3 regions of the Mesorhizobium sp. DxT genome follow, and region 3 is predicted to be linked to each of the others. Evidence: riboswitches for the same ligand, from Rfam matches in the RefSeq annotation. Region 3 holds a riboswitch; each other region holds the start of a gene.

Region 1 (2,258 bases), on a different contig from region 3:
CGGTCGTAGTGATGCGACACGCGCGGGCCGACCGCCTGCACCAGAAGGCGCATGGGCTTGCCCTCGACATGGGCGAACCCCTTCAGGCGCAGGACGTTCTCAGCCTCAGCAGCGCTTGCCACCTTGCGGGCAAGCTCCTCGGGGCTTGCGATCGCCGGAAGGTCGATGACGAAGGAGTCGAAATCGTCGTGCTCGTGATCTTCCTCGTCATCGTGGTGCGTCTTGCGGTTCTCGATGTCGTTTTCGACGGCGAGGCCGAGGCCGAGCACGGCGCCTGCATCGATGCGGCCGTTTGCGACGGCTACGATCTTGACCGCGCGCGGCAGATGCTCGGCCACCGCTGCTTCGGCCCGGCGTCTGGCGGCATCGTCCAGCAAGTCGCTCTTGGACAGCACGATCAGGTCTGCGCAGGCGACCTGATCCTCGAAGACTTCCTCTACCGGGTCTTCGTGGTCGATCGATTCGTCCGCTGCCCGCTGCTGTTCGAGCGCGTCGCGGTCGCCCGTCACCTCGCCCGCGGCAAGCGCGGGTCCGTCGACCACTGCAACCACGCTGTCCACCGTCACGCGGTTGCGCACGGCAGGCCACTGGAAGGCCTGCACCAGCGGCTTGGGCAGGGCGAGGCCCGACGTCTCGATCAGGATATGGTCGACCTGCGTGCCGCGCGACAGGATCTTGTCCAGAGCCGGCACGAAATCGTCGGCGACGGTGCAGCATATGCAGCCATTGGCCAGTTCGACGATGTCCTCCTCGGAGCAGTTCTCGACGCCGCAGCCGCGCAGGATTTCGCCATCGATGCCGACATCGCCGAACTCGTTGACGATGACGGCGAGTTTCCTGCCGCCGGCATTCTCTATCAGGTTGCGGATGAGCGTGGTCTTGCCGGCGCCGAGAAAGCCGGTGACGACGGTGCAGGGGATGCGCTGGACGGACGTGTTCATTTGAGATCCTGAAGGTTGGCTGCGGTGGGGACGCGGGCGATGAGGCCGCGCTTGAGCGCTTCCGGCCGACTGCGGAACGGCATGAAACCATCGGATGAGCCGGCAAAGAGCTCCGCGCCCGCAACGAGGTCTGCGGCGTTGTCGGTGTCGAGTTCGCCGAAGATGTAGCTCCACGAGCCGGCGCGCAGCACGGCGGCGCTCAGGCCTCGCTTGCAGTTGCCGAGGCAGGCGACCTGCCTGACGTCGACCGTGCTGCCTGCTGCGGCCTCGCGGGTGGCGTCGGCCAGCGCCGATCCGGGTCGTGGAAAGGTTTCGGCCGGCGTGCCTGGATAGCGGCAGGAACTGCAGACGATTATGGTAACCGCGGACGCGGTCTCGCTATCTGGCGAAGAGGCATCGAGGTCCGGCTTCAACTCGCCGGAAATTATGTCCGTCACATTGCGCTCCTTGCCCGGGAACACCCGCCGGGCGGTCAGGATTGGGTCTGCGACGGCAGGTCTCCTGGCTCACGGATCGCTGCTCCTGCCGCCTTCCCGAAGCACCCGCTTCAGTGGCATTCGACAGGAACTATCCGTCTACAGTTGCGGGGACAGCTACGGATTTGCCCGAAAGCGCACCGTATTCCCTCTTAGCCTGTCACCTCGCGGCGACAGGACCGTCGGCGTCCATTTAGGTCGCCCGAGGTAAGGCTGTCAACGCGGCTCGATTGAAGGTTGCGGCAGCCGATGATTGCGCTATGGTGAAAGCGTCGTCGGTTTCCGCAAGGGACCAGAGGGAATGCGGTGAGGGCCAACAGCGCCCGATTCCGCGGCTGCCCCCGCAACTGTAAGCGGAGAGCCTTTCCCCAAAAGCCACTGGAGCATTCGCTTCGGGAAGGCGGGGAAGGGCTGTGACCCGCGAGCCAGGAGACCTGCCGCTGACTATCGCAACACGTTCCCTCGGGTGGAGGGGAAAGGACGAATCATGGCTACTTCATCTGGCGCTATCGGTGCCGCTTCTTCTCAATCGCGCCTCTTGCAGCTCTCGCTCGCAGGTTTTCTGGGCCTGTTCATCACCGGCTTCGTGGGCTTTTCCCATATCGAAGTGATGCACAATGCCGGCCACGACTACCGCCATTCGATGGCATTTCCCTGCCACTGATACGAGAGTTAAGCCATGACCATATTTCGTAACGTCGTGTTCGTCGCGGCGCTCTCCGGGCTGTTCGCGGGTTTCGTGATGACCGCCATGCAGGTTGCCTTCACGGTTCCCCTCATTCTCCAAGCCGAAGCCTATGAAGGCGCAGGCGAAGAAGGTGCTGCGGCTGAAGAATCACAC
Region 2 (2,258 bases), on a different contig from region 3:
TCTGGTAGAAAACGAGATCGACGCTGGTATCGGCGTTGGGCTGCCAGGCTAGCCCGACCTCGTAGGTCTGCGACTTCTCCGGACGCAGGTCCGGATTGGAATAGCCGGGATAATAGAGATCGTTGAAGGTCGGAGCGCGGAAGCCGGTGCCGTAGGACGCGCGGCCGACGAGGCCGGGCACGAATTCGTAGCTGGCGCCGATATTGTAGGTGGTCGCATCCCCGAACTGCTCGTTGTAGTCGTGGCGGATGCCGCTATCGACGGTGAGCGCGCCATAGTCGAGCGAATATTGGGCGAAACCGGCTGCAAGCGTGCGGTCGGTGACTGCAAACGGCACGGACGTGTCGACGCTTTCGCGATAGACCTCGAAGCCGCCAAGCAGCGTGTGGTCGACCAGGCCCGTCGTGAAGCTCTTCTCAGTCGATGCAAGAACGCCATAGCGGGTCGTGTCGAACTCGTCCTCGCCCGGCACGCCGTCACGGAAGTTCGTGCTCAGGTCCACGCCGCTCGAAAATTCCACCGTCGACGACCAGTCGTCTGTGTGGTCGAAGGTTGCACCGGCCTTGCCAGCGAAAGTCGTGGTGTCGACCTCGTTGAAGCCGGGAGCGGTGGCGTCATATTGTGTGCGGCCGCGCGCTAAGAGGCCATCGGCATAGAGCCGGCCCCAGTCGAACTGCTTCGACAGCGAGAAATTGAACGAGCCCTGCATGAAGCCGTCATCATCGGGTTCGTGCCCCCAGGTCGTCGGCAGGGTGAAGTCGTAACCACGCGTGCCAAGGATGCCGCCGCCGACCGAATATTCAAGGCCGTCCACCTCGCCACGAAGATCGGCGGAGAGTTGCGCGCCCCACGGATGGCTGACGCCCGCCGTCACGCTGCCGCAGAAATTGCGGCCGTCACCGCAGGCACCGCCGCGCTTGGTGATGATGTTGATGACGCCGCCCATCGCATCGGCGCCGTATTGCGACGAATGAGGCCCCTTGGCGATCTCGATACGCTCGATCGCCGACAGAGGAATATTGAAAAGCGAGCTGGTGCCGCTGGTTGCCGATGCGGTGCGGACGCCATTGACCAGCACCAGCGTCTGGGTCGAGGACATGCCGCGAAGCTGCACGTTGGACGAAGCGCCCTGGCCACCGTAGCTGGTTATTGAAACGCCGGTATAGCGCTTCAGCAGAGAGGGCAGGTCGGCGGCCGCCGAGCTTGTTATCTCGGCCTCGTCGACAACCGTCACCGACGATGTCGAACGGATCAGCGGCGTCTCGCGCCGCAACGGCGTCGTTACCACGATCGTGTCCAGAACGGTTGTGTCGTTGTCCGTGTCGAGCGCGCTCTGCGCCTGTGCCGCTCCGCATGCCAGCGCGAGCGCGCTTGCCGTCAAAATCCACTGTCTCATGTCTGTCCCCGCTTCCAGGCAAGGGCGCTACGCGCCCCGGTTTCATCAGACCGCAGACGGTTTCAGGCGTGAGGCTTATGACGGGCGAATGCACATCGAACCCCGGCCGTTTCCGGCATGCGGCAACTTTCGATGTCACCGCGACGGACGACCGCGCTAGGACACACCCCGTATCCTGGCTTGGGTGACTGGAACAGGCAGGTCTCCTGGCTCCCGTGTCATCGCCTCCTTCCACCTTCCCGGCCGATCGAGGCCAGTGGCATGTCCGGTAGTTGGCTCAACGGTTACAGTTGCGGGGGCAGCCGCGGCATTGGCCCGCAAAGGCCGCACCGCGTTCCCATTTTCATCCGCCTCGCGGCGGAACCAGTTCCAAGATCGTGCTATCGCGTGCGAAGCCGCTCGTCAACGCAGTTGGATGCGGTTGGATCAACGGGTGATGCCGACCCTGATCGCTTCGAGGATCCGCTGGGCAGCCTTGCCGTCCCCGTAGGGGTTGCTAATTTCGCTGACACGCCGGTAGGCATCGGGAGAATCGAGAAGCTTCTCCGCCTCGCGCACGATGACGTCGGGATCGGTTCCGACCAAACGCGCGGTGCCGGCTGCCACAGCTTCCGGCCGTTCCGTCACGTCGCGGGTGACCAGCACCGGCTTGCCCAGCGACGGCGCCTCCTCCTGGATGCCGCCGGAATCGGTGATGATCAGGTGCGACCGACGCATCAGGTAGATAAACGGCAGATATTCCAGTGGATCGATCAGGAAGACATCGTCGACGCCAGCCAGCGTCTCCCGTGCGGCCTGCTGCACGTTCTCATTCAGGTGGACCGGATAGACGACCTGCACGTCGCCGCGCCGTGCCAGCCGC
Region 3 (2,258 bases):
CAAGCAGTGCATTGTCCTTCACGCCCTTGAAGATGGCGTCGAGGTCGTCGCCGATGGTGGTCAGGAAGCAGGAGGAAAGCTGCGGCCGCGTCGTCCCCGAATTGAATAGCGTCGGCGTGGAGGCCATGAAATCGAACGACGACAGCAGGTCATAGAACTCGATCGCCCTGCCTTCGCGATCGATCTCGCGGATCGCCAGCCCCATCGCGACGCGCATGAAGAAGGCCTGCGGCAGCTCGAAGCGCTTGCCCTTGGTATGCAGGAAATAGCGGTCGTAGAGGGTCTGGAGCCCGAGATACTGGAAGTTCAGGTCGCGCTCCGGCTTCAAAGCCGCGCCGAGACGAGCCAGATCGAAACGGCCGAGTTCCGGGTCGATCAGCTCAGCCTCGATGCCGGTCTTGATGAAATCGGGGAAATAGCTCGCATAACGGGCCGACATCTCGGCCTGCGTTGCCTGCTCGGCCCGGCCGGAAACGAAGGTCAGCGCCTCGCGCCGCAACCTGTCGAGCAGCAGGCGGGCGGAAACGAAGGCGTAATTCGGCTCCTGCTCGACCAGCGTGCGCGCGGCGAGAATCGGTGCCAGAGACAGTTCGTCGAGCGTGATGCCGTCATAGAGGTTGCGCCGCGCCTCGGCAAGGATTGGCGTGGACGAGACCGCATCAAGGTCGGCACAGGCCTCTTCGACGATCTGCGCAAGGCGCGCTTCGTCGAGCGGGAGGAGCAATCCGTCTTCCGCCTTCACCTGCAGGGACGGCACGGCGCTTTCGGTCGAGGTCGCCTTCCCGGCGGCACGCTCTCGCGCCCTCTCCTCGCGGTAGAGCACATAGGCGCGCGCGACCTTGTGGTTTTCACCGCGCATCAGCGCGAGTTCCACCTGGTCCTGCACGTCCTCGATGTGGAATGTGCGCCCCTCGCCAACGCGACGGGTGAGCGCGGACACAACCTGCTCGGTCAGTTCCTCAACGACGTCGTGGACGCGTCGCGAGCCGGCCGCCGTCGAGCCCTCCACCGCCAGAAACGCCTTGGTCAGCGCTACCGTGATCTTGGTCGGGTCGAAGGGCGTGACAGCGCCGTTGCGGCGAATGACGCGGTAGCCCGGTTCGGCCGCTGGCCGGTCGGCGGTTCCGATGGAAATCGGAACCGGTGCGGTCCCGCTGGTGTGCTGAGTAGAGGTTGCCGGCATCTTGTCCCCGTAGGTTTTGGACGGGGATTTCGCGGAACGCATGCCGGGGCGCACGGCGGACCGCGCATCAGCAACGCGCACCATCGGGACACCCCGCCCGAGGTTCGTGTGTGTTCGTCACGGCAGGTCTCCTGGCTCGCAGGTCGCCGCTTTCGTCGGCCTTCCCGGCGCTCTCGCACCAGTGGCGTAACTCGACGCAAGCTCACTGCTTACAGTTGCGGGGGCAGCGCCGGCCTTGCACTACATGCGCACCGGCTTCCCTCTTAGCTCTTGAGTCCAATCCGACTCGCAAGAACCATGACGACTACATCTAGTATCTGCTACGCGGACAGTGTCAACGCGTAGCGTGAGATTTCCCGCGAGCAATGTTGCGCAGCCGGGTGAGCGGGCGCTAGCCGGCCGCTCCGAGCGCCCGCAGAACCTCATCCGTCGTGGTCACGGCGGCGACATTCTGCAACGCGTAGTCAATCGAGGCGCGATGCCAGTCGGCGTTCATGGTCGAGCAGGCATCCTCCGGCACGATCATGATGTAGCCCTTGTCGGCGCCGGTCCGCGCCGTGTGCTCGATGGACATGTTGGTCCACGCGCCGGTCTCGATGATGGTATCCCGGCCCTCGGCCTTGAGCACGGTTTCCAGGCTAGTGCCTTCCCAGGCGCTCATGCGGTTCTTGGAGACGACATGGTCGCCCGCCTGCGCTTCCAGCCCCGGCACGGGCTGGGCGCCCCAACTGCCTTTCACCAGCGCGTTGGCCTGCATGGTGTTCTCGAACAGCGGCGCATTGAGCGTCATGCCGCGTCCGGCATTGTCCACCTCGAACCAGACATGGATCACCGGCACGCCGACCGCGCGGCAATGTTCGGCGAGGCGGCGCGCATTCTCGATCGCGTTCTGCTCGCGGCAGTGCTGCGGCGAACCGGAATCTGCGAAGGCTCCGCCTTCCATCACCACATCGTTCTGCATGTCCTGGATGATGAGTGCGCAGCGCGACGTGTCGAGCTTGAAGCTGCCATCGCCGGCCGCAGCGACGGGCTGGCTGGCCGATGGGCCTGAGCGCGCAGCAGCACGCGGGCGCAT

What was found. A riboswitch is a leader RNA that binds a small molecule or an ion and turns the genes downstream of it on or off. The one in region 3 is predicted to bind cobalamin.
Region 1: linked by a shared signal. The riboswitch ahead of ACVJNE_RS15380 (DUF1636 family protein) and the one ahead of ACVJNE_RS09840 (ribonucleoside-diphosphate reductase subunit alpha) in region 3 are both predicted to bind cobalamin.
Region 2: linked by a shared signal. The riboswitch ahead of ACVJNE_RS05605 (TonB-dependent receptor domain-containing protein) and the one ahead of ACVJNE_RS09840 (ribonucleoside-diphosphate reductase subunit alpha) in region 3 are both predicted to bind cobalamin.

What each region holds. Positions count from the first base shown of each region.
Region 1 is NZ_JBZFLJ010000007.1:263,372-265,629, forward strand. Features, by position in the region: gene cobW (cobalamin biosynthesis protein CobW) at 1-941, opposite strand, end outside; gene ACVJNE_RS15380 (DUF1636 family protein) at 938-1,378, opposite strand; cobalamin riboswitch at 1,416-1,616, opposite strand; cobalamin riboswitch at 1,677-1,873, shown strand; gene ACVJNE_RS15385 (CbtB domain-containing protein) at 1,905-2,081, shown strand; gene ACVJNE_RS15390 (CbtA family protein) at 2,097-2,258, shown strand, end outside.
Region 2 is NZ_JBZFLJ010000002.1:313,296-315,553, reverse strand. Features, by position in the region: gene ACVJNE_RS05605 (TonB-dependent receptor domain-containing protein) at 1-1,396, opposite strand, end outside; cobalamin riboswitch at 1,576-1,779, opposite strand; gene wecB (non-hydrolyzing UDP-N-acetylglucosamine 2-epimerase) at 1,823-2,258, opposite strand, start outside.
Region 3 is NZ_JBZFLJ010000004.1:115,821-118,078, reverse strand. Features, by position in the region: gene ACVJNE_RS09840 (ribonucleoside-diphosphate reductase subunit alpha) at 1-1,183, opposite strand, end outside; cobalamin riboswitch at 1,288-1,498, opposite strand; gene ACVJNE_RS09835 (isochorismatase family protein) at 1,575-2,258, opposite strand, start outside.